3 regions of the Neobacillus sp. OS1-32 genome follow, and region 1 is predicted to be linked to each of the others. Evidence: a T-box and tRNA genes for the amino acid it is inferred to sense, from the RefSeq annotation. Region 1 holds a T-box; the other regions hold tRNA genes.
The links. A T-box is a leader RNA that pairs with one kind of tRNA and senses whether it is charged. The one in region 1 lies ahead of RCG24_RS01780 (glycine--tRNA ligase), so its partner is inferred to be a tRNA-Gly.
Positions count from the first base shown of each region.

Region 2: it has a tRNA-Gly gene. The T-box ahead of RCG24_RS01780 (glycine--tRNA ligase) is inferred to sense a tRNA for this amino acid. The anticodon was not compared.
Region 3: it has a tRNA-Gly gene. The T-box ahead of RCG24_RS01780 (glycine--tRNA ligase) is inferred to sense a tRNA for this amino acid. The anticodon was not compared.

Region 1 is NZ_CP133263.1:334,736-344,802, forward strand. Features, by position in the region: gene yqfD (sporulation protein YqfD) at 1-336, shown strand, start outside; gene RCG24_RS01740 (PhoH family protein) at 333-1,301, shown strand; gene RCG24_RS01745 (HD family phosphohydrolase) at 1,667-3,808, shown strand; gene ybeY (rRNA maturation RNase YbeY) at 3,805-4,275, shown strand; gene RCG24_RS01755 (diacylglycerol kinase family protein) at 4,259-4,648, shown strand; gene RCG24_RS01760 (cytidine deaminase) at 4,863-5,264, shown strand; gene era (GTPase Era) at 5,254-6,177, shown strand; gene RCG24_RS01770 (YqzL family protein) at 6,338-6,481, shown strand; gene recO (DNA repair protein RecO) at 6,693-7,445, shown strand; T-box leader at 7,495-7,671, shown strand; gene RCG24_RS01780 (glycine--tRNA ligase) at 7,735-9,117, shown strand; gene RCG24_RS01785 (transcriptional regulator CcpN) at 9,143-9,775, shown strand; gene RCG24_RS01790 (pyruvate, water dikinase regulatory protein) at 9,809-10,067, shown strand, end outside.
Region 2 is NZ_CP133263.1:3,222,964-3,233,030, forward strand. Features, by position in the region: gene RCG24_RS16075 (CtsR family transcriptional regulator) at 1-461, opposite strand, end outside; rRNA gene rrf (5S ribosomal RNA) at 656-772, opposite strand; rRNA gene RCG24_RS16085 (23S ribosomal RNA) at 998-3,934, opposite strand; rRNA gene RCG24_RS16090 (16S ribosomal RNA) at 4,395-5,944, opposite strand; tRNA gene RCG24_RS16095 (tRNA-Ala) at 6,271-6,346, opposite strand; tRNA gene RCG24_RS16100 (tRNA-Pro) at 6,359-6,435, opposite strand; tRNA gene RCG24_RS16105 (tRNA-Arg) at 6,442-6,518, opposite strand; tRNA gene RCG24_RS16110 (tRNA-Leu) at 6,529-6,617, opposite strand; tRNA gene RCG24_RS16115 (tRNA-Gly) at 6,623-6,697, opposite strand; tRNA gene RCG24_RS16120 (tRNA-Leu) at 6,706-6,790, opposite strand; tRNA gene RCG24_RS16125 (tRNA-Lys) at 6,800-6,875, opposite strand; tRNA gene RCG24_RS16130 (tRNA-Lys) at 6,908-6,983, opposite strand; tRNA gene RCG24_RS16135 (tRNA-Thr) at 7,016-7,088, opposite strand; tRNA gene RCG24_RS16140 (tRNA-Val) at 7,103-7,178, opposite strand; rRNA gene rrf (5S ribosomal RNA) at 7,189-7,305, opposite strand; rRNA gene RCG24_RS16150 (23S ribosomal RNA) at 7,398-10,067, opposite strand, start outside.
Region 3 is NZ_CP133263.1:2,999,288-3,009,354, reverse strand. Features, by position in the region: gene RCG24_RS14925 (Tex family protein) at 1-586, shown strand, start outside; gene cmpA (cortex morphogenetic protein CmpA) at 734-847, opposite strand; gene RCG24_RS14915 (SprT family protein) at 942-1,415, shown strand; tRNA gene RCG24_RS14910 (tRNA-Asn) at 1,661-1,735, shown strand; tRNA gene RCG24_RS14905 (tRNA-Ser) at 1,740-1,827, shown strand; tRNA gene RCG24_RS14900 (tRNA-Glu) at 1,844-1,915, shown strand; tRNA gene RCG24_RS14895 (tRNA-Gln) at 1,978-2,052, shown strand; tRNA gene RCG24_RS14890 (tRNA-Leu) at 2,064-2,148, shown strand; tRNA gene RCG24_RS14885 (tRNA-Leu) at 2,208-2,293, shown strand; tRNA gene RCG24_RS14880 (tRNA-Arg) at 2,353-2,429, shown strand; tRNA gene RCG24_RS14875 (tRNA-Pro) at 2,436-2,512, shown strand; tRNA gene RCG24_RS14870 (tRNA-Gly) at 2,702-2,775, shown strand; rRNA gene RCG24_RS14865 (16S ribosomal RNA) at 2,898-4,447, shown strand; rRNA gene RCG24_RS14860 (23S ribosomal RNA) at 4,931-7,872, shown strand; rRNA gene rrf (5S ribosomal RNA) at 8,215-8,331, shown strand; tRNA gene RCG24_RS14850 (tRNA-Met) at 8,501-8,574, shown strand; tRNA gene RCG24_RS14845 (tRNA-Asp) at 8,578-8,654, shown strand; gene tsaE (tRNA (adenosine(37)-N6)-threonylcarbamoyltransferase complex ATPase subunit type 1 TsaE) at 8,821-9,276, shown strand; gene tsaB (tRNA (adenosine(37)-N6)-threonylcarbamoyltransferase complex dimerization subunit type 1 TsaB) at 9,273-9,980, shown strand; gene rimI (ribosomal protein S18-alanine N-acetyltransferase) at 9,991-10,067, shown strand, end outside.

The sequences.
Region 1 (10,067 bases):
GGGTTTGGCAAACATGGATTTAAGGATTACAAAACAGAAATAAATATTCATAAACTTCATTTCTTAAAATGGGAATTACCAATTTCTTATGTTGACCGGACGATTCGTGAAAGCAGGGAAGCGGTCAGAACCTATACAGTGAAGGAAGCGGAAGAGAGCGCCATCGAAGAGGCGAGAAAAGAAATAAAAAAGAAAATAGATGAGGAAGCAATCATTAAGGATGAAAAAATTTTACACAGGGATATAAAAAATGGTAAAGTTATACTTGACATACATTTTAAAATAATTGAAAATATTGCAGTCGGGCAACCGATTACCAAGGAGATTCATGAATGACAGAGAAGTTAACAACGATCAATGTACAACTTGAAAATCCAGCTGAAGCGATTACTTTACTTGGAAATTCCGATCAACATTTAAAAATAATTGAACAAGAACTAGGCGTGTCCACTGTCACGAGAGGTGAATCTGTCGGTTTATCAGGTGACGAAGAAAAGGTCGTCTTGGCCGGTCAGGTTATTGATAAATTAGTTCAAGTAATTAGAAAAGGAATTACCATTAGCGGAAGAGATGTTCTTTATGCGATTCAAATGGCCCAGAAAGGGACACTTGAATATTTTGTCCATTTGTATGATGAGGAAATTGGCAAAAATGTAAAAGGAAAAACGATTCGTATTAAGACACTGGGACAAAGGCAATATGTAACGGCGATTAAGAACCATGACCTTGTATTTGGAATTGGACCTGCCGGAACCGGTAAGACCTATCTTGCGGTTGTTATGGCCGTTAATGCCCTGAAGAATGGTCAGGTAAATAAAATTATTTTAACTCGTCCCGCTGTTGAGGCAGGGGAAAGCCTTGGATTTTTACCTGGTGACTTGAAGGAAAAGGTTGATCCTTATTTAAGACCTTTATATGATGCCTTACATGACGTGCTCGGGGTTGAACATACCCAGCGCTTGATTGAACGGGGAACAATTGAGATTGCTCCGCTTGCTTATATGAGGGGGCGGACATTGGATGATGCTTTTGTGATTTTAGACGAAGCGCAAAATACAACTAATCAGCAAATGAAAATGTTTTTAACCAGGCTTGGATTTGGCTCCAAGATGGTCATTAACGGGGATCAAACACAGATCGATTTACCAAAGGGAGCAAAATCTGGCTTGATTGAGGCTGAGAAAATTTTACAAAATGTCAGTGGTATCTCCTTTGTCTTTTTAGAGCAAAGTGATGTCGTCCGTCATCCGTTGGTAGCCAAAATTATTCAAGCCTATGGAAAGGTCGAAAAAACCTTATAAAGGTAACAAAAGGGATTTACCTGTCAGCCAGGTATCCCTTTTTTCGCTACTAGGAAATGATCCATTCAACTACGGCTCATGAACCGTCCTTAAGGACTCGCTAGTCGGCGAGGTTTCAGTATTTTATAAAAGGGTGAAAGTTCATCAAAAAACTGTTATATTTTACATAAAGTGAGTTGGAATTTCTACTTTGAGAATTGTCTAGCTCCAGCGCCTAGCAGCTAGTGTCTTTCACGCTCCGCCCTACGATAAGTCAACATCGAATTGCTATCGCTCTTCGTGTTTCCTTTATCTCAGTTGGAGCGCTCCAAGCCATACGCTGCTGACCAAGGCGCTTGCGCTATTCTCAGTTGGAGGGATGATCGTTGGATTTTCTGCAGCAACACTTCATACGGATACGAAAGCTTCTGGATATAACTTTTTTTCGGGTGCTGTTTTTTATCATCTTAGGGATTGTCTTATATACTGCAATGTATAATAATGTCAAACCGGAAAAACTGAATCTAAGCCTGTTTTCTATCGCGGAAAAAACGATTCGTTCTCCAGGAACTGTTGAGGATAAAAAAAGTACAGAAATCAAACGGAAAGAGGCTCGAGACCAAGTACAGGATGTCTATGCTGTCAAAAAGGAATATGCCCAAAATCGGGTTGATTTAATAACCTCTATTTTTGATACTGCTTCGGAATTAAATGATGAAACAGATCAGAAGAAAGCAGCGGATAAGAAAGAACCAAGTGTTTCCGAAAAAGTGGAAAGCTTGAAGGGTAAATTAACCTCTACTGTTAATAAAGATTTAAGTAATCAGGTTTTTTCATCTTTAGTCCAAGCGAGTAACCAGGAGTTATCCATTGCCAAGGATTTAACGGTGACGGCCATTAACAATGTGATGACAAAACGGATTCCTGCTGATGAAGTGGAAAACGCTAAAAAGCGGGTGGAGGAAGAATTAAAATATAGTACGTTAAATGATGATTTGCGCAGGGCTTCCATTGAACTGGGGAGATACGCCGTCATTCAAAACGAATTCTATGATCCGGCAGCGACCGAGGAGCTGCGCAGGCAAGCAGCAGAAAGCGTTGAGCCGGTTAAAATTCTCCAAGGTCAAATTATTGTGGAAGAGGGAAAATTAATCAATCGGGAAATTTATCGTCAATTAAAACTTGTCGGTCTGCTACAAACGGAAAAATCCTTTAGACCATTCATTGGCTTAACGGTTCTGATCCTTATCATTCTGTTGGGTTTCTATTATTATTTTTATCAAGTGAAATCTTCGCCGGAAAAAAGACAAACAGACATGTTGATGTTTGGGATCACTTTTGTCCTGTCTATTTTTATCATGAAAATAATCAGTTTGCTGCAGGTATTTAATTACTCCTGGATTGGCTATCTTTTTCCTGCAGCTATGGCGGGCATGCTAATCAAAATTTTGATCGATGAAAAACTGGCTATCCTTACATCTCTAGTACTTGCCGTCTGTGGAAGCATTCTGTTTAATGAAGGTGTTGCCGGTACTCTGAATTTTTCTGAGGGAATTTACATTTTATTTAGCGCCTTGGCAGGAGTGCTCGCCTTAAATAAACGAAACCAACGATCGAGGATTTTACAAGCCGGTTCATTCTCGGCACTTGTCAATTTGTTAACCATCGTGGCCATTATGTACTTGCCCAATGGACAATTTACCGGTTTGGAGTTTGTGTACTATATCATTACAGCGTTTGTATCTGGAATTGGGGCTGCTGTGTTAACAATTGGACTCCTGCCGTTTCTGGAAGCAAGCTTTGGAATTCTGTCAACTATAAGGCTGATTGAGTTGTCTAATCCGAACCATCCATTGTTAAGAAAGATATTAATGGAGGCACCAGGGACTTATCACCATAGTGTGATGGTTGCGAATTTAGCAGAATCTGCTTGTGAAGCGATTGGTGCCAACGGCCTTTTGGCGCGGGTAGGAAGCTACTACCATGATATTGGAAAAACACGGCGGCCGAACTTTTTTATTGAGAACCAAATGCACCACGATAATCCGCATGACCGCCTGCCTCCGGAGAAAAGTGCAAGTATCATTATTGCTCATGTTACTGACGGCTCAGAAATATTAAAAAAGCATCATTTGCCAAAGGAAATTATTGAGATTGCTGAACAGCATCACGGGACAACCTTATTAAAATATTTTTACCATAAGGCATTGCAAAATGATCCGGATGTTGATGAGGCGGCCTATCGCTATCCCGGTCCGAAAGCACAATCAAAAGAATCGGCGGTTGTCGGGATTGCCGACAGTGTCGAGGCAGCTGTACGTTCCATATCACAGCCCACACCAGAAGGAATTGAAACACTGGTAAGAAAAATAGTGACCGACCGCTTGGAGGACGGCCAATTTAATGAATGTGATTTAACATTTAAGGAAATTGACACCGTAACACATGCATTATGTGAGACATTAAAGGGGATATTCCATTCAAGAATAGAATATCCAGAAATGACAAAGAAGGTGAAACAGGCATGACCTTACTGATTGATACTATGGATGAAACGAAAGAATTGACGGAGCAGCAATTACTTGAAATCGAAAGGCTGTTAAATTTTGCAGCGCAAAAGCAAAATATTAAGGAGCATAGTGAGGTTTCCGTAACATTTGTGACGAATGAGCGAATTCAGGAAATTAACCGCGAATATCGCGATAAGGATGCCCCGACAGATGTTATCTCTTTCGCCATGGAAGAGATGGGAGAAGGAGAGGTTGAAGTGCTGGGGGCTGGGCTGCCCCGTGTCTTAGGGGACATTATTATTTCGGTACCAAAAGCGAAAGAACAGGCAGCGGAATATGGCCATTCTTTTGCCCGGGAACTTGGCTTCTTGGCAGTTCACGGTTTTTTGCATCTTCTAGGCTATGACCATATGAACGAGGCGGATGAAAAAGAAATGTTTACGCTGCAGAAGGAAATCTTAAACGAATATGGACTTACACGATAATCACAAATCTCATTCGGTTTTACGCTCTTTTTCTTTTGCGGTAAATGGCCTTTTTATCGGCCTTCTGCAAGAAAGAAACATGCGGATCCATTTGCTATGCTCGGTGGTCGTGGTGTTTATTTCTGTTTACTTTTCCATTTCGATAATCGAATGGATCGTCATTCTTTTTGCAATCGGAGGCATGTTTGCTTTAGAATTATTGAACAGTGCAATTGAAAGAGTCGTGGACCTGACAAGTCCGGAATATCATCCGCTGGCAAAGCAGGCAAAAGACATGGCAGCGGGAGCTGTGCTTGTATATGCTGTCCTCTCGATTATCGTCGGCGTCCTGATTTATTACCCGTATATTCGAAAGTTATTTATCCTGAATTAACAAGTAATAAAACGTGCTGATTGAAGTTTCACATGATATAGGTTTATTGAATGGCCTTTGATAAAATCATAGCAAATTATTTCAAGGACAAAATTAGACTTTTGTGAAAATTCCAATTTTTTTATTACTTTTTTGCTACAAGTAATGATTTTATCTGATTTTTAATGTAAAATATAGAAACAGCAGGCTTATTGCTGGAAAGGAAGTAAGACTAGTGAAAATCAAGCAACTAATTGAAGAAGCAAAAAAAGCTAGGGAAAAAGCATATGTTCCATATTCTAAATTTGGAGTAGGAGCTGCCCTGCTAACTGCGGATGGAAAAGTATATCATGGCTGTAATATCGAAAATGCTGCCTATAGCATGTGTAATTGCGGTGAACGGACTGCTATTTTTAAAGCGGTTTCAGAAGGCGACAGGGATTTTAAAATGATCGCTGTGGTTGCCGATACTCTTCGTCCATGCTCCCCTTGTGGAGCCTGCCGGCAAGTAATGGCTGAATTATGTCCTAAAGATATGAAGGTGATCCTGACAAATCTAAAAGGGGATATTTTGGAGCTAACTGTTGAGGATTTATTACCTGGTGCGTTCATGGCGGATGATTTAAATGGAAAATAATCGAACTGAAAGAGCTGCTTATAAATCGGGATTTATCTCCATCATTGGCCGACCAAATGTTGGGAAATCTACCTTCCTTAATCGGGTCATCGGTCAAAAGATTGCGATCATGAGCGATAAACCACAAACTACTCGGAATAAAGTACAAGGTGTTCTCACGCAGGAAGATGCCCAAATGATTTTTATCGACACGCCGGGTATCCATAAGCCAAAGCATAAATTAGGCGATTTTATGATGAAGGTGGCCCAAAACACTCTTAAAGAAGTCGATCTAGTTTTGTTTATGGTAAATGCTGAAGAAGGATTTGGACGTGGCGAAGAATTTATCATTGAAAAATTTCGCACGATCAACACACCTGTTTTTCTGGTCATAAATAAAATTGATAAGATTCATCCGGATGAATTATTGTCGATAATCGAATCATATAAAGAAAAATTTTCCTTTAAAGAAATCGTTCCTATATCGGCATTAGAGGGAAATAATGTCGAGCGTCTTTTGGAACAAATTAAAGGGTTTTTACCTGAGGGACCGCAATATTACCCGGCAGATCAAGTAACTGATCATCCAGAAAGGTTTATCATTTCCGAACTGATTCGCGAAAAAGCACTTCACTTAACCAGGGAAGAAATTCCTCATTCCTTAGCCGTAGTGATCGATAAAATTGAGCGGCAAGAGGGCAGGAATATTATTCATGTCATGGCCACAATCATTGTCGAACGCGATTCGCAAAAAGGAATCATTATTGGAAAAAAAGGCAGCATGTTAAAGGAGATTGGCAAGCGTGCCCGCGTTGATATTGAAAATCTGCTTGGTTCACAAGTGTTTTTAGAATTGTGGGTAAAAGTTCAAAAGGATTGGCGGAATAAAATGTCACAACTGCGCGAGTACGGCTTTAATGAAGATGAGTACTAATCCGTTCGCCCTATCTAGAATATTACTCAAGTTTTAAGAATATGCATGGACCGCATTTACAAAATTTACGTCTTATGATTTTAGTGTGGGCAGGCCAAGATAATTGTAAGCTTTAGGACCCAAAAATACGCTAGTCTAAAAATTGAAAGGTGGGGTTTTCGTGTTGGATTTAACGTGGAAAGTATTTACCCAGACCGGTAATATCGACACATATCTTCTCTTTAAAGAACTTGAGAAGGAAAACCAAGAAATACCCGGTAATTCGAATGAAGAGCTAGCACAAATGGATAATCCTATTTTCTAGTAGCCGCACACTTCTAATTGAAAAGGGGCGGAGCGCCGCATAAAGAAATTCATTCTAACCAGTTGTAGATATAAATAAACATTTTCTAATTTGAATGTAGTTTAGTTTAGCTCTTCTCACACCGCCTTATTGGCAAGGTGTGGGTTTCTGGATTAGTGTTTCTATAGTAAAAGGTGCCGTGCCCGGCTATTTAGTTTGGGATGGTGACATTATGCTTCAGAAGTGTGAAGGCATCGTCATTAGAGCAACTGATTATGGTGAAACCAATAAAATTGTCACTTTGTATACCAGGGAATGGGGGAAAATCGGCGTGATGGCCAGAGGGGCAAAAAAGCCGAACAGCCGTCTCTCCTCCATTACCCAGCTTTTTACTTACGGTTATTTTCTCATTCAAAAAGGAACCGGTTTAAGCGGTTTACAGCAAGGTGAAATCATCACATCTTTTCGTTCGATTGGTGAAGACATTTTTTTAACCGCCTATGCAAGCCTGATCGTTGAATTAACCGATAAATGTACCGACGAGAAGAAACCGAATCCATTTCATTTTGAGTTATTATATCAGACTCTAAATCTAATGAATGAGGGGTATGATCCGGATATTTTGATCGATATTTATGAAATGAAAATGCTAAATGTATTAGGATTATATCCGGTCTTAAACCAATGTTCTGTTTGCGGCCAGTCTTCCGGACATTTTTCTTTTTCCATTCGTGAAGGCGGGTTTATCTGCCATCGTTGTCTGGAGCATGACCCCTATCATTTTAAAATTTCACCAGCTGCTGTTAAATTGTTGCGGCTCTTTTATTATTTTGATTTGTCACGTTTAGGGAGCATCTCTGTAAAAGACACGACCAAAGCCGAACTCAAAAAGGTGATCGATGCCTATTATGACGAATATTCAGGACTGCATCTGAAATCGAAAAAATTTCTCGACTCAATGGCCCATTTTCGAAATCTTTTATAGAATTTGTTGACATTATTGTTTGTTTTGGTTATTATACTCAATAAAATTAATAATTGCGCTGAAGGAAAGTAGTACTTAGGCACAATCTATAAAAGCGAACCTAGGATGGTGTGAGCTAGGGTATAGAAGCTTAAGGAAGGCGTTCCGGAGCAATTTGATTACATGAAAAGAGGCCGGCAGCTGCCGGCAAATAGGGTGGAACCGCGGGTTAACTCTCGTCCCTATGCGTAAAAGCATAGAGGCGGGAGTTTTTTCATTGACTAATTCAATAAAAGGAGTTATCGAAAAAATGAATGTAACCATGGAACAAATCGTTTCTCACGCAAAGCACAGAGGGTTTATTTTCCCAGGCTCAGAAATTTACGGCGGTCTTGCAAACACTTGGGATTACGGCCCATTAGGAGTTGAATTTAAAAACAATATAAAGCAGGCCTGGTGGAAAAAATTCGTCCAACAGACGCCGTTAAACGTCGGCTTAGATGCAAGTATCTTAATGAATCCGAGAACATGGGAAGCTTCTGGACATATCGGCAACTTTAATGACCCAATGATTGATTGCAAGAATTGTAAAGCGCGGCATCGTGCCGATAAATTAATTGAAAATGCCCTTGAAGAAAAAGGGATCGAAATGGTTGTTGATGGTCTTCCATTTACGAAAATGGAAGAATTAATCAAGGAACATCATATTGCCTGCCCCGACTGCGGAAGTCATGATTTTACCGGCATCAGGCAATTTAATCTAATGTTCAAAACCTTCCAGGGAGTGACGGAAACTAGCACAAACGAGATTTTTCTGCGCCCTGAAACGGCACAAGGAATTTTTGTTAACTTTAAAAATGTCCAAAGAACCATGAGGAAGAAACTGCCGTTTGGTATCGCGCAAATTGGAAAAAGCTTTAGAAATGAAATTACACCGGGGAATTTTACCTTCCGTACAAGAGAATTTGAACAAATGGAGTTGGAGTTTTTCTGCAAGCCGGGAGAAGAATTAAAATGGTTTGACTATTGGAAGCAATTTGCCGAAAACTGGCTGCTTTCATTAGGCCTCAAAAAAGATAACTTAAGACTCCGCGATCACTCTGAGGAAGAACTTTCCCATTACAGTAATGCAACCACAGACTTTGAATATAAGTTTCCGTTCGGCTGGGGTGAGCTTTGGGGAATTGCTTCGAGAACCGATTACGATTTAAAACAGCATATGGAATATTCCGGTGAGGACTTCCACTACCTGGATCCCGACACAAATGAAAAGTATATTCCTTACTGTATCGAACCTTCACTTGGTGCAGACCGGGTTACCTTAGCCTTTTTAATTGATGCTTATGATGAGGAACAACTTGAAGACGGCACTTCCAGAACTGTTATGCATTTCCATCCGGCGCTTGCTCCATTTAAGGCTGCTGTTCTGCCATTATCGAAAAAGCTGTCTGAAGGAGCCAAGGAAGTTTTTGCAGCCCTTTCTGAGCATTTTAATGTAGATTATGATGAGTCTGGTTCCATCGGTAAACGTTACCGCCGCCACGATGAAATCGGTACACCATTCTGTATCACCTATGATTTTGATTCCATCGAGGACAAAATGGTAACCGTCAGAGACCGGGATACAATGGAACAAACTCGCCTGCCAATTACAGAGCTAATTAGCTTTTTGCATGAAAAGATCAGGTATTAAAATGAAACATTCAATGGTCTAATGGGTGGTGAGGACAATAGAACTAACAAAACGTCAGGAGCAGATATTGCAAATCGTCAAAGAAAGCGGCCCGATAACGGGAGAACACATTGCCGAGCAATTAAACCTAACTCGGGCAACATTGCGTCCAGATCTAGCCATTTTAACGATGGCTGGGTTCCTGGATGCTAGGCCGCGGGTTGGCTACTTTTACACGGGAAAATCAGGAACGCAATTATTAACTGAAAATCTGCAAAAAATTTATGTGAAAGAATACCAATCCATTCCGGTTGTCGTAAATGAAAACGTTTCGGTTTATGATGCCATTTGCACAATGTTTTTAGAGGATGTAGGGACATTATTCGTCGTAGACAAAGGTTCGCATTTAGTTGGGGTTTTATCCAGAAAAGATTTACTACGGGCCAGCATTGGAAAACAGGAACTGACAACCATTCCTGTACATATCATCATGACGCGTATGCCAAACATCACGATGTGTGAACGGGAGGACCTTTTAATTGATGTTGCCAAAAAGTTAATTGAAAAACAAATTGATGCCCTCCCGGTTGTTAAAAAGACAGATCACGGGTTTGAGGTAATCGGAAGAATAACGAAAACGAATATAACCAGGGCATTTGTTGCTCTGGGCGAAGAATAAAATGTTGCTTTTCAGAGGGGATGATGAAAGGGAATGAATACGTCAATTATTTATGTCGTATCCGATTCAGTTGGGGAAACAGCAGAATTAATGACGAAAGCAGCTATTAGTCAGTTTAACGGCTCCGGAATGACTTTGAAACGATTTCCCTATGTTGAAGATAAGGAACATATTGATGAAGTATTGTCCCTCGTCTCATTAGACAAGGGGATGGTCGCATTTACTCTGGTAAAACCAGAAATGCGCACATATATGCTAAAGCGGGCGGAAAAAGAGGGAATTGTGGCTGTTG
Region 2 (10,067 bases), 1.5 Mb from region 1:
TATTTATATTTCAAAGTCGTAAGCATGGCTCTTAGCATTCTTGCTCTTAGTTCATCACGATACGGAAGATCAATATATAGAACAGAACGGTCCATCACGCTTAACATTATTTTTGCTTCCCGATCCGTTATGATGTCCTCGTCAATTAACCTTCCTATAACATCTTCTGCACTCGCTTGACTAATCCTGCTTTGAAAAAGTGACAATAAATGGTCAATTAAATCAGCTGAATCGTGGGATTCCACTTTCATGATACGGATATATCCCCCGCCACCACGTTTACTTTCGACAATATAGCCCCTCTCGATTGTAAATCGGGTATTGATAACGTAATTTATTTGTGACGGTACACACTGGAATTTATCAGCTATTTCACTTCTCTTTATCTCCACATGGTCCGCTTCACTCAACTCTAAAACCCGCTTTAAATATTGCTCAATAATATCGGAGATGTTCCTCATCTTCGCACCCCCACTTCGATCTGACTTTGACTATATTTGACATTAATTATACTTAATTTTTTCCTAAGATGCAACGAATCACTACACTATGATTTTCTCCAAATCTTATAGGAACAAAACATAAAATATATGAGAAAATATTACTAATTTAACAAAACAAAAAAGACAACCTATGCAGATTGTCTTTTTTGTTTGCCCGGCAGCGTCCTACTCTCACAGGGGCGCGTGCCCCAACTACCATCGGCGCTGAGAAGCTTAACTTCCGTGTTCGGTATGGGAACGGGTGTGACCTTCTCGCCATCACCGCCGGACTATTCAATTGAGGTTCATTCCCTCAAAACTAGATAATATAGAAGAAGTGTAAGAACGAGTTCGCTTATATTAATTGTCCAGCTCCAGCGTCCAGCAACTAGTGTCTTTCGGTCTTTTCCCTCCGATAAGTCAACATCGAATCGTTTCACTCTTCGTGTTTCCTTTATCTCAGTCAAAGCCCTCCAAGCCATACGTTGCTAAGCGGACGCTTCCGCTTTTCGATTTTGGTTAAGTCCTCGATCGATTAGTATCAGTCAGCTCCACGTGTCACCACGCTTCCACCTCTGACCTATCAACCTGATCATCTTTCAGGGATCTTACTAGCTTAAAGCTATGGGAAATCTCATCTCGAGGGGGGCTTCATGCTTAGATGCTTTCAGCACTTATCCCGTCCGCACATAGCTACCCAGCGATGCCTTTGGCAAGACAACTGGTACACCAGCGGTGCGTCCATCCCGGTCCTCTCGTACTAAGGACAGCTCCTCTCAAATTTCCTGCGCCCACGACGGATAGGGACCGAACTGTCTCACGACGTTCTGAACCCAGCTCGCGTACCGCTTTAATGGGCGAACAGCCCAACCCTTGGGACCGACTACAGCCCCAGGATGCGATGAGCCGACATCGAGGTGCCAAACCTCCCCGTCGATGTGGACTCTTGGGGGAGATAAGCCTGTTATCCCCAGGGTAGCTTTTATCCGTTGAGCGATGGCCCTTCCATGCGGAACCACCGGATCACTAAGCCCGACTTTCGTCCCTGCTCGACTTGTAGGTCTCGCAGTCAAGCTCCCTTGTGCCTTTACACTCTGCGAATGATTTCCAACCATTCTGAGGGAACCTTTGGGCGCCTCCGTTACTCTTTGGGAGGCGACCGCCCCAGTCAAACTGCCCACCTGACACTGTCTCCCACCCCGATTGAGGGGTGCGGGTTAGAATTTCAATACAGCCAGGGTAGTATCCCACCGACGCCTCCACCGAAGCTGGCGCTCCGGTTTCTCAGGCTCCTACCTATCCTGTACAAGCTGTACCAAAATTCAATATCAGGCTACAGTAAAGCTCCATGGGGTCTTTCCGTCCTGTCGCGGGTAACCTGCATCTTCACAGGTACTATAATTTCACCGAGTCTCTCGTTGAGACAGTGCCCAGATCGTTACGCCTTTCGTGCGGGTCAGAACTTACCTGACAAGGAATTTCGCTACCTTAGGACCGTTATAGTTACGGCCGCCGTTTACTGGGGCTTCGATTCAGAGCTTCGCGTGAGCTAACCCCTCCTCTTAACCTTCCAGCACCGGGCAGGCGTCAGCCCCTATACTTCGCCTTGCGGCTTTGCAGAGACCTGTGTTTTTGCTAAACAGTCGCCTGGGCCTATTCACTGCGGCTTTTCAGGGCTTTGACACCCTAAAAAGCACCCCTTCTCCCGAAGTTACGGGGTCATTTTGCCGAGTTCCTTAACGAGAGTTCTCTCGCTCACCTTAGGATTCTCTCCTCGCCTACCTGTGTCGGTTTGCGGTACGGGCACCTTGAATCTCGCTAGAGGCTTTTCTTGGCAGTGTGGAATCAGGAACTTCGGTACTGTATTTCCCTCGCCGTCACAGCTCAGCCTTCACGGTGAACGGATTTTCCTATTCACCAGCCTAACTGCTTGGACGCGCATGACCAGCAGCGCGCTTACCCTATCCTCCTGCGTCCCCCCATCACTCAAACGATTCAGAGGTGGTACAGGAATATCAACCTGTTGTCCATCGCCTACGCCTTTCGGCCTCGGCTTAGGTCCCGACTAACCCTGAGCGGACGAGCCTTCCTCAGGAAACCTTAGGCATTCGGTGGATGAGATTCTCACTCATCTTTCGCTACTCATACCGGCATTCTCACTTCTAAGCGCTCCACCAGTCCTTCCGGTCCAGCTTCAACGCCCTTAGAACGCTCTCCTACCACGGACACCAACGGTGTCCATCCACAGCTTCGGTGATACGTTTAGCCCCGGTACATTTTCGGCGCAGAGTCACTCGACCAGTGAGCTATTACGCACTCTTTAAATGGTGGCTGCTTCTAAGCCAACATCCTGGTTGTCTAAGCAACTCCACATCCTTTTCCACTTAACGTATACTTTGGGACCTTAGCTGGTGGTCTGGGCTGTTTCCCTTTTGACTACGGATCTTATCACTCGCAGTCTGACTCCCACGGGTAAGTCTTTGGCATTCGGAGTTTGTCTGAATTCGGTAACCCGATGAGGGCCCCTAGTCCAAACAGTGCTCTACCTCCAAGACTCCAAGCCGTGAGGCTAGCCCTAAAGCTATTTCGGAGAGAACCAGCTATCTCCAAGTTCGATTGGAATTTCTCCGCTACCCACACCTCATCCCCGCACTTTTCAACGTGCGTGGGTTCGGGCCTCCAGTAGGTGTTACCCTACCTTCACCCTGGACATGGGTAGATCACCTGGTTTCGGGTCTACAACTACATACTCTAATCGCCCTATTCAGACTCGCTTTCGCTGCGGCTCCGTCTCTTCAACTTAACCTTGCATGCAATCGTAACTCGCCGGTTCATTCTACAAAAGGCACGCCATTACCCGTTAAAGGGCTTTGACTACTTGTAGGCACACGGTTTCAGGTTCTCTTTCACTCCCCTTCCGGGGTGCTTTTCACCTTTCCCTCACGGTACTGGTTCACTATCGGTCACTAGGGAGTATTTAGCCTTGGGAGATGGTCCTCCCAGCTTCCGACCGGATTTCACGTGTCCGGCCGTACTCAGGATCCACTCAGGAGGGAACGAAGTTTCGACTACAGGGCTTTTACCTTCTCTTGCGGACCTTTCCAGATCGCTTCGTCTACCCCGTTCCTTTGTAACTCCATGTTGAGTGTCCTACAACCCCGAAAGGCAAGCCTTTCGGTTTGGGCTGTTCCCGTTTCGCTCGCCGCTACTTAGGGAATCGCGTTTGCTTTCTCTTCCTCCGGGTACTTAGATGTTTCAGTTCCCCGGGTCTGCCTTCCTTACCCTATGAATTCAGGTAAGGATCCTGCTCCATTACGAGCAGGGGGTTCCCCCATTCGGAAATCTCCGGATCGACGCTTACTTACAGCTCCCCGAAGCATATCGGTGTTAGTCCCGTCCTTCATCGGCTCCTAGTGCCAAGGCATCCACCGTGCGCCCTTTCTAACTTAACCTCTGACAAATGATCAGCGTCGAATCTCTGCGTCAGCTTCGTTCACTCAGATCCTCACGTGCCCTTAAGCACGCTCCGGTCTTCACTCACTCGCTTCCTTGACCTTCTCGCTGCTGATTTGTCATGACCTAAAAGGTTTAAAACCATAAATGAGCGATTACTCGGTTCTTACTTGGTTACTTCTTCTATTACGATTATCTAGTTTTCAAGGAACAAGGCTACTGATTTTCATCACGAAGTGATGGATCATATAGCTTTATGAGAGATTATTCTCTCAAAACTAAACAAGGCGACTTCCACGAATCAACTTCATGAAAAGTCTTCTTAGTTTTGCTTCAAGCTGCCTTGCGACGAGCTGAGGAATACTTCCTCGAACTACTACGGCGCAGGAGCACGTTACTTCATTGAGAGATTATTCTCTCAAAACTAAACAACAAAAACGTCAAACTTTTTATCCTTAGAAAGGAGGTGATCCAGCCGCACCTTCCGATACGGCTACCTTGTTACGACTTCACCCCAATCATTTGTCCCACCTTAGGCGGCTGGCCCCTTGCGGTTACCCCACCGACTTCGGGTGTTACAAACTCTCGTGGTGTGACGGGCGGTGTGTACAAGGCCCGGGAACGTATTCACCGCGGCATGCTGATCCGCGATTACTAGCGATTCCGGCTTCATGCAGGCGAGTTGCAGCCTGCAATCCGAACTGAGAATGGTTTTATGGGATTGGCTTAGCCTCGCGGCTTCGCTGCCCTTTGTACCATCCATTGTAGCACGTGTGTAGCCCAGGTCATAAGGGGCATGATGATTTGACGTCATCCCCACCTTCCTCCGGTTTGTCACCGGCAGTCACCTTAGAGTGCCCAACTGAATGCTGGCAACTAAGATCAAGGGTTGCGCTCGTTGCGGGACTTAACCCAACATCTCACGACACGAGCTGACGACAACCATGCACCACCTGTCACTCTGTCCCCCGAAGGGGAACGTCCTATCTCTAGGAGTGTCAGAGGATGTCAAGACCTGGTAAGGTTCTTCGCGTTGCTTCGAATTAAACCACATGCTCCACCGCTTGTGCGGGCCCCCGTCAATTCCTTTGAGTTTCAGCCTTGCGGCCGTACTCCCCAGGCGGAGTGCTTAATGCGTTAGCTGCAGCACTAAAGGGCGGAAACCCTCTAACACTTAGCACTCATCGTTTACGGCGTGGACTACCAGGGTATCTAATCCTGTTTGCTCCCCACGCTTTCGCGCCTCAGCGTCAGTTACAGACCAGAAAGCCGCCTTCGCCACTGGTGTTCCTCCACATCTCTACGCATTTCACCGCTACACGTGGAATTCCGCTTTCCTCTTCTGCACTCAAGTCCCCCAGTTTCCAATGACCCTCCACGGTTAAGCCGTGGGCTTTCACATCAGACTTAAAGGACCGCCTGCGCGCGCTTTACGCCCAATAATTCCGGACAACGCTTGCCACCTACGTATTACCGCGGCTGCTGGCACGTAGTTAGCCGTGGCTTTCTGGTTAGGTACCGTCAAGGTACCGGCAGTTACTCCGATACTTGTTCTTCCCTAACAACAGAGCTTTACGACCCGAAGGCCTTCATCGCTCACGCGGCGTTGCTCCATCAGACTTTCGTCCATTGTGGAAGATTCCCTACTGCTGCCTCCCGTAGGAGTCTGGGCCGTGTCTCAGTCCCAGTGTGGCCGATCACCCTCTCAGGTCGGCTACGCATCGTCGCCTTGGTGAGCCGTTACCTCACCAACTAGCTAATGCGCCGCGGGCCCATCTGTAAGTGACAGCTTGCGCCGTCTTTTAGCTTATCTACATGTGTAAATAAGAGTCATCCGGTATTAGCTCCGGTTTCCCGAAGTTATCCCAGTCTTACAGGCAGGTTGCCCACGTGTTACTCACCCGTCCGCCGCTAACCTTTAGGAGCAAGCTCCTAAAGGTTCGCTCGACTTGCATGTATTAGGCACGCCGCCAGCGTTCGTCCTGAGCCAGGATCAAACTCTCCAATAAAGTTCGAGTTGATTAGCTCATAAAATTTAACGTTGGCTTCATTTCGTTAGAAATGAATGATTATTGTTGTCCAGCTACAGCGCCCTAGCACCTAGTGTCCTTCGCACTCCGCCCTACGATAAGTCAACATCGAATTGCCTTCGGCTTCTTCGTGTTTCCTTTATCTCAGTTGGAGCACTCTAGGCCATACGGTGCTGACCAGGGTGCTTTCGCTTTTCTATGTTGACGTTTTTGTTTGTTTAGTTTTCAAAGAACGATCATCGCTCAAAAGCGACTTTCTTATGTTAACAAGAATGATAGTCTTTGTCAACATATTTTTATAATTTTGGTGGAGCCTAGCGGGATCGAACCGCTGACCTCCTGCGTGCAAAGCAGGCGCTCTCCCAGCTGAGCTAAGGCCCCCAAACTAAAAAATGGTCGGGAAAACAGGATTCGAACCTGCGACCCCTTGGTCCCAAACCAAGTGCTCTACCAAGCTGAGCTATTTCCCGTTAATATGGCGCGCCCGATAGGAGTCGAACCCATAACCTTCTGATCCGTAGTCAGACGCTCTATCCAATTGAGCTACGGGCGCATTATTAACATGGTGCCGAGGACCGGAATCGAACCGGTACGGTAGTCACCTACCGCAGGATTTTAAGTCCTGTGCGTCTGCCAGTTCCGCCACCCCGGCAAATCTGGAGCGGAAGACGGGATTCGAACCCGCGACCCCCACCTTGGCAAGGTGGTGTTCTACCACTGAACTACTTCCGCATATTGAATGGTGCGGGTGAAGGGAGTCGAACCCCCACGCCTTACGGCGCCAGATCCTAAGTCTGGTGCGTCTGCCAATTCCGCCACACCCGCATTATTAAATGGTGAGCCATGAAGGACTCGAACCTTCGACCCTCTGATTAAAAGTCAGATGCTCTACCGACTGAGCTAATGGCTCATACTGTTTAACCTTTTGTCGATTGCTTTTAATGGTGGGCCATGAAGGACTCGAACCTTCGACCCTCTGATTAAGAGTCAGATGCTCTACCAACTAAGCTAATGGCCCATTATCAACAAATTGATAAAAGAGGCAAAAGGTGCCGGCCAGAGGACTTGAACCCCCAACCTACTGATTACAAGTCAGTTGCTCTACCAATTGAGCTAGGCCGGCAAAGAAATAAAATATGGTGGAGGATGACGGGATCGAACCGCCGACCCTCTGCTTGTAAGGCAGATGCTCTCCCAGCTGAGCTAATCCTCCATTACTTTATGCCCGGCAACGTCCTACTCTCACAGGGGCGCGTGCCCCAACTACCATCGGCGCTGAGAAGCTTAACTTCCGTGTTCGGTATGGGAACGGGTGTGACCTTCTCGCCATCACTGCCGGACTATTCAATTGAGGTTCATTCCCTCAAAACTAGATAATGCTGAAGAAGTCATAAGAACGAGTTTCGCTAAGCGGACGCTTCCGCTTTTCTATTTGGTTAAGTCCTCGATCGATTAGTATCAGTCAGCTCCACGTGTCACCACGCTTCCACCTCTGACCTATCAACCTGATCATTTTTCAGGGATCTTACTAGCTTAAAGCTATGGGAAATCTCATCTCGAGGGGGGCTTCATGCTTAGATGCTTTCAGCACTTATCCCGTCCGCACATAGCTACCCAGCGATGCCTTTGGCAAGACAACTGGTACACCAGCGGTGCGTCCATCCCGGTCCTCTCGTACTAAGGACAGCTCCTCTCAAATTTCCTGCGCCCACGACGGATAGGGACCGAACTGTCTCACGACGTTCTGAACCCAGCTCGCGTACCGCTTTAATGGGCGAACAGCCCAACCCTTGGGACCGACTACAGCCCCAGGATGCGATGAGCCGACATCGAGGTGCCAAACCTCCCCGTCGATGTGGACTCTTGGGGGAGATAAGCCTGTTATCCCCAGGGTAGCTTTTATCCGTTGAGCGATGGCCCTTCCATACGGAACCACCGGATCACTAAGCCCGACTTTCGTCCCTGCTCGACTTGTAGGTCTCGCAGTCAAGCTCCCTTGTGCCTTTACACTCTGCGAATGATTTCCAACCATTCTGAGGGAACCTTTGGGCGCCTCCGTTACTCTTTGGGAGGCGACCGCCCCAGTCAAACTGCCCACCTGACACTGTCTCCCACCCCGATTGAGGGGTGCGGGTTAGAATTTCAATACAGCCAGGGTAGTATCCCACCGACGCCTCCACCGAAGCTGGCGCTCCGGTTTCTCAGGCTCCTACCTATCCTGTACAAGCTGTACCAAAATTCAATATCAGGCTACAGTAAAGCTCCATGGGGTCTTTCCGTCCTGTCGCGGGTAACCTGCATCTTCACAGGTACTATAATTTCACCGAGTCTCTCGTTGAGACAGTGCCCAGATCGTTACGCCTTTCGTGCGGGTCAGAACTTACCTGACAAGGAATTTCGCTACCTTAGGACCGTTATAGTTACGGCCGCCGTTTACTGGGGCTTCGATTCAGAGCTTCGCTTTTAAGGCTAACCCCTCCTCTTAACCTTCCAGCACCGGGCAGGCGTCAGCCCCTATACTTCGCCTTGCGGCTTTGCAGAGACCTGTGTTTTTGCTAAACAGTCGCCTGGGCCTATTCACTGCGGCTTTTCAGGGCTTTGACACCCTAAAAAGCACCCCTTCTCCCGAAGTTACGGGGTCATTTTGCCGAGTTCCTTAACGAGAGTTCTCTCGCTCACCTTAGGATTCTCTCCTCGCCTACCTGTGTCGGTTTGCGGTACGGGCACCTTGAATCTCGCTAGAGGCTTTTCTTGGCAGTGTGGAATCAGGAACTTCGGTACTGTATTTCCCTCGCCGTCACAGCTCAGCCTTCACGGTGAACGGATTTTCCTATTCACCAGCCTAACTGCTTGGACGCGCATGACCAGCAGCGCGCTTACCCTATCCTCCTGCGTCCCCCCATCACTCAAACGATTCAGAGGTGGTACAGGAATATCAACCTGTTGTCCATCGCCTACGCCTTTCGGCCTCGGCTTAGGTCCCGACTAACCCTGAGCGGACGAGCCTTCCTCAGGAAACCTTAGGCATTCGGTGGATGAGATTCTCACTCATCTTTCGCTACTCATACCGGCATTCTCACTTCTAAGCGCTCCACCAGTCCTTCCGGTCCAGCTTCAACGCCCTTAGAACGCTCTCCTACCACGGACACCAACGGTGTCCATCCACAGCTTCGGTGATACGTTTAGCCCCGGTACATTTTCGGCGCAGAGTCACTCGACCAGTGAGCTATTACGCACTCTTTAAATGGTGGCTGCTTCTAAGCCAACATCCTGGTTGTCTAAGCAACTCCACATCCTTTTCCACTTAACGTATACTTTGGGACCTTAGCTGGTGGTCTGGGCTGTTTCCCTTTTGACTACGGATCTTATCACTCGCAGTCTGACTCCCACGGGTAAGTCTTTGGCATTCGGAGTTTGTCTGAATTCGGTAACCCGATGAGGGCCCCTAGTCCAAACAGTGCTCTACCTCCAAGACTCCAAGCCGTGAGGCTAGCCCTAAAGCTATTTCGGAGAGAACCAGCTATCTCCAAGTTCGATTGGAATTTCTCCGCTACCCACACCTCATCCCCGCACTTTTCAACGTGCGTGGGTTCGGGCCTCCAGTAGGTGTTACCCTACCTTCACCCTGGACATGGGTAGATCACCTGGTTTCGGGTCTACAACTACATACTCTAATCGCCCTATTCAGACTCGCTTTCGCTGCGGCTCCGTCTCTTCAACTTAACCTTGCATGCAATCGTAACTCGCCGGTTCATTCTACAAAAGGCACGCCATTACCCGTTAAAGGGCTTTGACTACTTGTAGGCACACGGTTTCAGGTTCTCTTTCACTCCCCTTCCGGGGTGCTTTTCACCTTTCCCTCACGGTACTGGTTCACTATCGGTCACTAGGGAGTATTTAGCCTTGGGAGATGGTCCTCCCAGCTTCCGACCGGATTTCACGTGTCCGGCCGTACTCAGGATCCACTCAGGAGGGAACGAAGTTTCGACTACAGGGCTTTTACCTTCTCTTGCGGACCTTTCCAGATCGCTTCGTCTACCCCGTTCCTTTGTAACTCCATGTTGAGTGTCCTACAACCCCGAAAGGCAAGCCTTTCGGTTTG
Region 3 (10,067 bases), 1.7 Mb from region 1:
CAGGGCACAGTTAAAGAAGGTCCCTCGGCTTGGAGCTAAAACGTATGAACAGGCAATTGGTTTCCTCAGGGTGCTTGATGGGCAAGAACCGTTAGACCGTACCGCAATTCACCCGGAAAACTATGATGAGGTTAAGAAACTTTTAACGAACCTAGGTTTTACCACGGCAGATCTAGGAACGGAAGAGTTGAAAAATGCTTTAAATGGACTCGACTTAAAGGCTGTATCTGTAGAGTTGGCCATAGGTGAATTAACTCTAAAAGACATCGTCGATGCATTAATGAGGCCGGAAAGAGATCCGCGTGATGACCTGCCTCGTCCACTGTTGAAAAAAGATGTTTTAAAACTGGAGGATTTGAAACCGGGGATGGAACTGCAGGGAACGGTCCGAAATGTAGTCGACTTTGGTGCATTTATCGATATCGGAGTAAAGCAGGATGGGCTTGTTCACATCTCCAAGCTTAGCAAACGCTTTGTAAAGCATCCAATGGACATCGTTTCCGTGGGAGACGTTGTCACAGTCTGGGTTGATTCTGTCGATATGAAAAAAGGACGCGTGGCCCTAACAATGTTGCAACCGTCCTGATCAAAAGAAAAAACACTGTTTTTTAATATAGTGAAAGCGCCTGGGACTTCTTTGGTTCTAAAATCAAACTGCCAAGAAGACTAATAGCAGCCTTTGGGCCAGCTTCCTTGTTGCCCATTGGAATTATCCAAGGCGCTTACGCTTTTATTATGAGCAGTGTTTTTTTCTGTAAAAAAACCAACATTGGTTTAATAATTTGATCTGATGGCGGTTTTTTTCAAAAAAGGCTCTTTTCATTTGGTTTTGAAACCAAGTCGGCATAATGAAACCTCCCAAAGTGGATTTTCATTAAGTGTATAAATAATATATGCTATAATAGGTTGTCACGTTCTTACAGAAGCGAGGGAGCGGAAAATTGAATGATGTAGAACTGCAATTATTAGTTGAAAAGATATCCATCGATTCATTCGGCAAGCCATTTAAGCATAGGGCAGTTTTTAACACCAGATTAAGAACCACCGGGGGCCGCTATCTTCTGGGAACCCATAATATAGAAATAAATAAGAGATATCTAGAGCAGCTTGGCCATAAGGAATTAATCGGGATCATTAAGCACGAATTATGTCATTACCATCTTCATCTTGAAGGAAAAGGACACCAACACCGTGATAAGGATTTTAAGCAGTTATTAAAAAAAGTAGGTGCACCCCGTTTTTGTAATCAGCTCCCGGAAGCCAAAGCAAAACGTCCCGTGAAAAAATTTCTCGTCTATCAATGTACCAATTGCCATCTTACCTATCAGAGAAAAAGAAGTATCAACACGAGCAGATTTGTTTGCGGAAGGTGCAGGGGCAAATTAGCAAAAGTGAAGGAAGTTATTCTAAAATAAATATGCTCCGTTCCATTTATTTCTACTATAAATCTTATTGACTTTAACTTCTCCCGTCATTATAATGTAAAGAGTCGATAAGGCATCTGCCTTATTTTTTAGTTTTATTCCGCAATAGCTCAGTGGTAAAGACGAGCAAAGCGTCGTGGAAAAGCTGCGAGTTGTACACGCCGAGACGCTGCTTGAATAAGCATACTGAGGCGGGGACACAATTTATGCAATGAGTATGGAATACATTTTATTTTTCCGCAGTAGCTCAGTGGTAGAGCTATCGGCTGTTAACCGATCGGTCGTAGGTTCGAATCCTACCTGCGGAGCCATATAGGGGAAGTACTCAAGTGGCTGAAGAGGCGCCCCTGCTAAGGGTGTAGGTCGCGTAAGCGGCGCGAGGGTTCAAATCCCTCCTTCTCCGTTTAATAAACATTTTCGGCCCCTTGGTCAAGCGGTTAAGACACCGCCCTTTCACGGCGGTAACACGGGTTCGAATCCCGTAGGGGTCATCAGAAATGGGAGATGAGGTTTAGTCCATTTCCTGTTTCTTTCCATAATAATTTATTATTGTTGGGCTATAGCCAAGCGGTAAGGCAACGGACTTTGACTCCGTCATTCGCAGGTTCGAATCCTGCTAGCCCAGCCATTTCAAAAAATGCGGGTGTGGCGGAATTGGCAGACGCACCAGACTTAGGATCTGGCGCCGCAAGGCGTGGGGGTTCGACTCCCTTCACCCGCACCAGAATTTACCTCTTGAAATATAGAAATATATCTGCTAAGATGAATCTCGTCGTTGATAATGCGGTCGTGGCGGAATGGCAGACGCGCTAGGTTGAGGGCCTAGTGGTGGCAACACCGTGGAGGTTCAAGTCCTCTCGGCCGCACCAAAAAAACATTGACAAACCAATGTGCTTGTGATATTATTTAAAAGTTGGTTATTAAAAACGCGCCCGTAGCTCAATTGGATAGAGCGTCTGACTACGGATCAGAAGGTTATGGGTTCGACTCCTATCGGGCGCGCCATATTAACGGGAAATAGCTCAGCTTGGTAGAGCACTTGGTTTGGGACCAAGGGGTCGCAGGTTCGAATCCTGTTTTCCCGACCATTCAAAATAATCAACCTCATCTTATAATGTATGCGGGTGTAGTTTAGTGGTAAAACCACAGCCATGAGCAAAAGCACCTATGGATTCACTTCGAGTTGCCTCGACGCATAAAACATCCTTGATTAAACTTGAAGAGGAAGAGGCATGAAGATTCGTAAGCAAAATGTGGTTAGTAAATTATTATTATATGCGGGTGTAGTTTAGTGGTAAAACCACAGCCTTCCAAGCTGTTGTTGTGGGTTCGATTCCCATCACCCGCTCCACTTTAATTAGTTGGATGGTTCTTTGAAAACTAAACAAACAAAAACGTCAACAAACAATAATCATTCATTTCTTTATTGAAATGAAGCCAACGTTAAATTTTATGAGCTATTTCAACTCAACTTTATTGGAGAGTTTGATCCTGGCTCAGGACGAACGCTGGCGGCGTGCCTAATACATGCAAGTCGAGCGAATCAAGAGGAGCTTGCTCCTCGAGGTTAGCGGCGGACGGGTGAGTAACACGTGGGCAACCTGCCTGTAAAACTGGGATAACTTCGGGAAACCGGAGCTAATACCGGATGACTCTTATTTACACATGTAGATAAGCTAAAAGACGGCGCAAGCTGTCACTTACAGATGGGCCCGCGGCGCATTAGCTAGTTGGTGAGGTAACGGCTCACCAAGGCGACGATGCGTAGCCGACCTGAGAGGGTGATCGGCCACACTGGGACTGAGACACGGCCCAGACTCCTACGGGAGGCAGCAGTAGGGAATCTTCCACAATGGACGAAAGTCTGATGGAGCAACGCCGCGTGAGCGATGAAGGCCTTCGGGTCGTAAAGCTCTGTTGTTAGGGAAGAACAAGTATCGGAGTAACTGCCGGTACCTTGACGGTACCTAACCAGAAAGCCACGGCTAACTACGTGCCAGCAGCCGCGGTAATACGTAGGTGGCAAGCGTTGTCCGGAATTATTGGGCGTAAAGCGCGCGCAGGCGGTCCTTTAAGTCTGATGTGAAAGCCCACGGCTCAACCGTGGAGGGTCATTGGAAACTGGGGGACTTGAGTGCAGAAGAGGAAAGCGGAATTCCACGTGTAGCGGTGAAATGCGTAGAGATGTGGAGGAACACCAGTGGCGAAGGCGGCTTTCTGGTCTGTAACTGACGCTGAGGCGCGAAAGCGTGGGGAGCAAACAGGATTAGATACCCTGGTAGTCCACGCCGTAAACGATGAGTGCTAAGTGTTAGAGGGTTTCCGCCCTTTAGTGCTGCAGCTAACGCATTAAGCACTCCGCCTGGGGAGTACGGCCGCAAGGCTGAAACTCAAAGGAATTGACGGGGGCCCGCACAAGCGGTGGAGCATGTGGTTTAATTCGAAGCAACGCGAAGAACCTTACCAGGTCTTGACATCCTCTGACACTCCTAGAGATAGGACGTTCCCCTTCGGGGGACAGAGTGACAGGTGGTGCATGGTTGTCGTCAGCTCGTGTCGTGAGATGTTGGGTTAAGTCCCGCAACGAGCGCAACCCTTGATCTTAGTTGCCAGCATTCAGTTGGGCACTCTAAGGTGACTGCCGGTGACAAACCGGAGGAAGGTGGGGATGACGTCAAATCATCATGCCCCTTATGACCTGGGCTACACACGTGCTACAATGGATGGTACAAAGGGCAGCGAAGCCGCGAGGCTAAGCCAATCCCATAAAACCATTCTCAGTTCGGATTGCAGGCTGCAACTCGCCTGCATGAAGCCGGAATCGCTAGTAATCGCGGATCAGCATGCCGCGGTGAATACGTTCCCGGGCCTTGTACACACCGCCCGTCACACCACGAGAGTTTGTAACACCCGAAGTCGGTGGGGTAACCGCAAGGAGCCAGCCGCCTAAGGTGGGACAAATGATTGGGGTGAAGTCGTAACAAGGTAGCCGTATCGGAAGGTGCGGCTGGATCACCTCCTTTCTAAGGATCATTTTGTTCTTGCGAACAAATAAAGAGTTTGTTGTACGTATTTTGTTTGTTTAGTTTTGAGAGAATAATCCTCTCGTTAAGTTTGCTCCTGCGCCGCAGTAGTTCGAGGAAGTATTCCTCAGCTCGTCGCAAGGCAGCTTGAAGCAAAACTAAGAAGGTCATTCATGAAGTTGATTCGTGGAAGTCGCCTTGTTTAGTTTTGAGGGAATAATCTCTCATAAAGCTATATGATCCATCACTTCGTGATGAAAATCAGTGGCCTTGTTCCTTGAAAACTAGATAATCGTAATAGAAGAAGTAACCAAGTAAGAACCGAGTATCGCCATTTTAGGTTTTAAACCTTTTAGGTCATGACAAATCAGCAGCGAGAAGGTCAAGGAAGCGAGTGAGCGAAGACCGGAGCGTGCTTAAGGGCACGTGAGGATCTGAGTGAACGAAGCTGACGCAGAGATTCGACGCTGATCATTTGTCAGAGGTTAAGTTAGAAAGGGCGCACGGTGGATGCCTTGGCACTAGGAGCCGATGAAGGACGGGACTAACACCGATATGCTTCGGGGAGCTGTAAGTAAGCGTCGATCCGGAGATTTCCGAATGGGGGAACCCCCTGCTCGTAATGGAGTAGGATCCTTACCTGAATTCATAGGGTAAGGAAGGCAGACCCGGGGAACTGAAACATCTAAGTACCCGGAGGAAGAGAAAGCAAACGCGATTCCCCAAGTAGCGGCGAGCGAAACGGGAACAGCCCAAACCGAAAGGCTTGCCTTTCGGGGTTGTAGGACACTCAACATGGAGTTACAAAGGAACGGAGTAGACGAAGCGATCTGGAAAGGTCCGCAAGAGAAGGTAAAAGCCCTGTAGTCGAAACTTCGTTCCCTCCTGAGTGGATCCTGAGTACGGCCGGACACGTGAAATCTGGTCGGAAGCTGGGAGGACCATCTCCCAAGGCTAAATACTCCCTAGTGACCGATAGTGAACCAGTACCGTGAGGGAAAGGTGAAAAGCACCCCGGGAGGGGAGTGAAAGAGAACCTGAAACCGTGTGCCTACAAGTAGTCAAAGCCCTTTAACGGGTAATGGCGTGCCTTTTGTAGAATGAACCGGCGAGTTACGATTGCATGCAAGGTTAAGTTGAAGAGACGGAGCCGCAGCGAAAGCGAGTCTTAAGTAGGGCGATCTTTAGTATGTAGTTGTAGACCCGAAACCAGGTGATCTACCCATGTCCAGGGTGAAGGTAGGGTAACACCTACTGGAGGCCCGAACCCACGCACGTTGAAAAGTGCGGGGATGAGGTGTGGGTAGCGGAGAAATTCCAATCGAACTTGGAGATAGCTGGTTCTCTCCGAAATAGCTTTAGGGCTAGCCTCACGGCTTGGAGTCTTGGAGGTAGAGCACTGTTTGGACTAGGGGCCCTCATCGGGTTACCGAATTCAGACAAACTCCGAATGCCAAAGACTTACCCGTGGGAGTCAGACTGCGAGTGATAAGATCCGTAGTCAAAAGGGAAACAGCCCAGACCACCAGCTAAGGTCCCAAAGTATACGTTAAGTGGAAAAGGATGTGGAGTTGCTTAGACAACCAGGATGTTGGCTTAGAAGCAGCCACCATTTAAAGAGTGCGTAATAGCTCACTGGTCGAGTGACTCTGCGCCGAAAATGTACCGGGGCTAAACGTATCACCGAAGCTGTGGATGGACACCGTTGGTGTCCGTGGTAGGAGAGCGTTCTAAGGGCGTTGAAGCTGGACCGGAAGGACTGGTGGAGCGCTTAGAAGTGAGAATGCCGGTATGAGTAGCGAAAGATGAGTGAGAATCTCATCCACCGAATGCCTAAGGTTTCCTGAGGAAGGCTCGTCCGCTCAGGGTTAGTCGGGACCTAAGCCGAGGCCGAAAGGCGTAGGCGATGGACAACAGGTTGATATTCCTGTACCACCTCTGAATCGTTTGAGTGATGGGGGGACGCAGGAGGATAGGGTAAGCGCGCTGCTGGTCATGCGCGTCCAAGCAGTTAGGCTGGTGAATAGGAAAATCCGTTCACCGTGAAGGCTCGAGCTGTGACGGCGAGGGAAATACAGTACCGAAGTTCCTGATTCCACACTGCCAAGAAAAGCCTCTAGCGAGATTCAAGGTGCCCGTACCGCAAACCGACACAGGTAGGCGAGGAGAGAATCCTAAGGTGAGCGAGAGAACTCTCGTTAAGGAACTCGGCAAAATGACCCCGTAACTTCGGGAGAAGGGGTGCTTTTTAGGGTGCATAGCCCTGAAAAGCCGCAGTGAATAGGCCCAGGCGACTGTTTAGCAAAAACACAGGTCTCTGCGAAGCCGCAAGGCGAAGTATAGGGGCTGACGCCTGCCCGGTGCTGGAAGGTTAAGAGGAGGGGTTAGCCTTAAAAGCGAAGCTCTGAATCGAAGCCCCAGTAAACGGCGGCCGTAACTATAACGGTCCTAAGGTAGCGAAATTCCTTGTCAGGTAAGTTCTGACCCGCACGAAAGGCGTAACGATCTGGGCACTGTCTCAACGAGAGACTCGGTGAAATTATAGTACCTGTGAAGATGCAGGTTACCCGCGACAGGACGGAAAGACCCCATGGAGCTTTACTGTAGCCTGATATTGAATTTTGGTACAGCTTGTACAGGATAGGTAGGAGCCTGAGAAACCGGAGCGCCAGCTTCGGTGGAGGCGTCGGTGGGATACTACCCTGGCTGTATTGAAATTCTAACCCGCACCCCTCAATCGGGGTGGGAGACAGTGTCAGGTGGGCAGTTTGACTGGGGCGGTCGCCTCCCAAAGAGTAACGGAGGCGCCCAAAGGTTCCCTCAGAATGGTTGGAAATCATTCGCAGAGTGTAAAGGCACAAGGGAGCTTGACTGCGAGACCTACAAGTCGAGCAGGGACGAAAGTCGGGCTTAGTGATCCGGTGGTTCCGCATGGAAGGGCCATCGCTCAACGGATAAAAGCTACCCTGGGGATAACAGGCTTATCTCCCCCAAGAGTCCACATCGACGGGGAGGTTTGGCACCTCGATGTCGGCTCATCGCATCCTGGGGCTGTAGTCGGTCCCAAGGGTTGGGCTGTTCGCCCATTAAAGCGGTACGCGAGCTGGGTTCAGAACGTCGTGAGACAGTTCGGTCCCTATCCGTCGTGGGCGCAGGAAATTTGAGAGGAGCTGTCCTTAGTACGAGAGGACCGGGATGGACGCACCGCTGGTGTACCAGTTGTCTTGCCAAAGGCATCGCTGGGTAGCTATGTGCGGACGGGATAAGTGCTGAAAGCATCTAAGCATGAAGCCCCCCTCGAGATGAGATTTCCCATAGCTTTAAGCTAGTAAGATCCCTGAAAAATGATCAGGTTGATAGGTCAGAGGTGGAAGCGTGGTGACACGTGGAGCTGACTGATACTAATCGATCGAGGACTTAACCAAATAGAAAAGCGGAAGCGTCCGCTTAGCAACGTATGGCTTCCTCGAAAAAGCTAATGCTTTTTCCTCGTGCGATGCCTACGCTGACGAAGTGTTCCTTGTGGTGGGCTTTGACTGAGATAAAGGAAACACGAAGAGTGAAACGATTCAATGTTGACTTATCGTAGGGAAAAGACCGAAAGACACTAGTTGCTGGACGCTGGAGCTAGACATGAATCAGAAAGCGAACTCGTTCTTCAATGGAACTTCTTCTGTATTATCTAGTTTTGAGGGAATGAAAAAATTTAGATTTCCCCTTGAAAAATTTCAAAAAGACATTATAATAAAATAGTGTCAGCTAAATAGTCCGGCGGTGATGGCGAGAAGGTCACACCCGTTCCCATACCGAACACGGAAGTTAAGCTTCTCAGCGCCGATGGTAGTTGGGGCACGCGCCCCTGTGAGAGTAGGACGCTGCCGGGCTGTTTTAATAAAACAATATTTTTCTATTATCGCGGGGTGGAGCAACGAGCGTTGCTTCAATGAATAAACTCCGAGTTGTCCCGACGCATTAGCTCCTCTGAATAAGCTGGTAGAGGAAGGGACAGTCCTTATGCATGGGGCATAGGAAAATTTTATATCTTATTATTATCGCGGGGTGGAGCAGTCCGGTAGCTCGTCGGGCTCATAACCCGAAGGTCGCAGGTTCAAATCCTGCCCCCGCAATCTGGTCTGGTAGTTCAGCTGGTTAGAATGCCTGCCTGTCACGCAGGAGGTCGCGGGTTCGAGTCCCGTCCAGACCGCCATCTTCAAAAAATAGTCAGCACGAAACGATGTTTCGGCTTTTTTTATGTTCGCTAACTAAAAGACTACATATCAAATACGTTCCCTTAGGAAACATCCTAAGGTTTTTTTGTATAAAAATAAGGTAAAATGAAGATAAAGATCTTTTACAGTAAAATAGGTGATTAGATGGCCCAGTATGAACTAAAAACAAATAATTCAGAGGAAACCAGTGAATTTGCAGAAAGAATTGCCGCCCATTTGCAGCCGGGTGATGTGATTGCCCTTGAAGGCGATTTAGGGGCAGGCAAAACTACTTTTACAAAAGGTATTGCTAAAGGTTTGGATATTAAGAGGACTGTTAACAGCCCCACTTTTACCATTATAAAAGAGTATCAGGGGAGGCTCCCTTTATATCATATGGATGTCTATCGGGTAGAAGATTCATTGGAGGATTTGGGATTTGATGAATACTTTGAAGGTCATGGTGTCACTGTAGTGGAATGGGCCCATGTCATCAAAGAGCAGCTGCCTAATGAGCTGTTAACGGTTTATTTATATCATCATGAAGGCGAACAGCGAACCATCGTCCTCATTCCCAAAGGCCGAAGATATGAGCAATTATGTAAGGAGATTTTTCAATGACGATTTTAGCGATCGATACTTCCAATAATCCGTTGGGGGTAGCGCTTTTACAGGAAGATCAAGTAATTGGTGAATATATTACCAATTTAAAAAAGAATCACTCCATTCGGATCATGCCGGCGATTCAGACACTCATGGAGGATTGTGAAAAGCAGCCGACAGATTTGACAAAAATTGTGGTCGCCAAGGGTCCAGGCTCTTATACTGGAGTAAGAATTGGCGTAACCATTGCGAAAACATTAGCGTGGTCGTTAAATATTCCTCTTGTCGGCATTTCCAGCCTGGAGGTATTGGCAGCCGCGCCGGCAAGACGCTTTGAAGGCTATGTGTCACCTATATTTGACGCTAGAAGGGGACAAGTCTATACAGGGTTGTACCGTTTTGAAAATGGTAGACTTACCACCGTTGAACCAGATCAGTTAGCAATGGCTGTAGATTGGGCACCCAAATTAGCGCAACTAGGCCAAGCTGTTTTGTTTGTCGGTAATGATGTGCCGCTTCATCGCAAGGTATTTGAAGAAAGATTGGGGTCAAAGGCGATTTTTGCAAATCCAACTGAACAAAATCCCCGTCCTGCTGAGCTAGCATGGTTAGGAAAAGATAAGCCGGGTGAGGATGTGCATACTTTTGTGCCTAACTATATTCGCTTAGCGGAGGCCGAAGCAAAGTGGCTGGAGAAACAAGGAAAAACTTTAAATGGATAGGAAATGAGAAATGGACGATTCATATGTATTTCGCTATATGCGAGAAGATGATATTGACCAGGTTTTAGAGGTGGAACATGCTTCTTT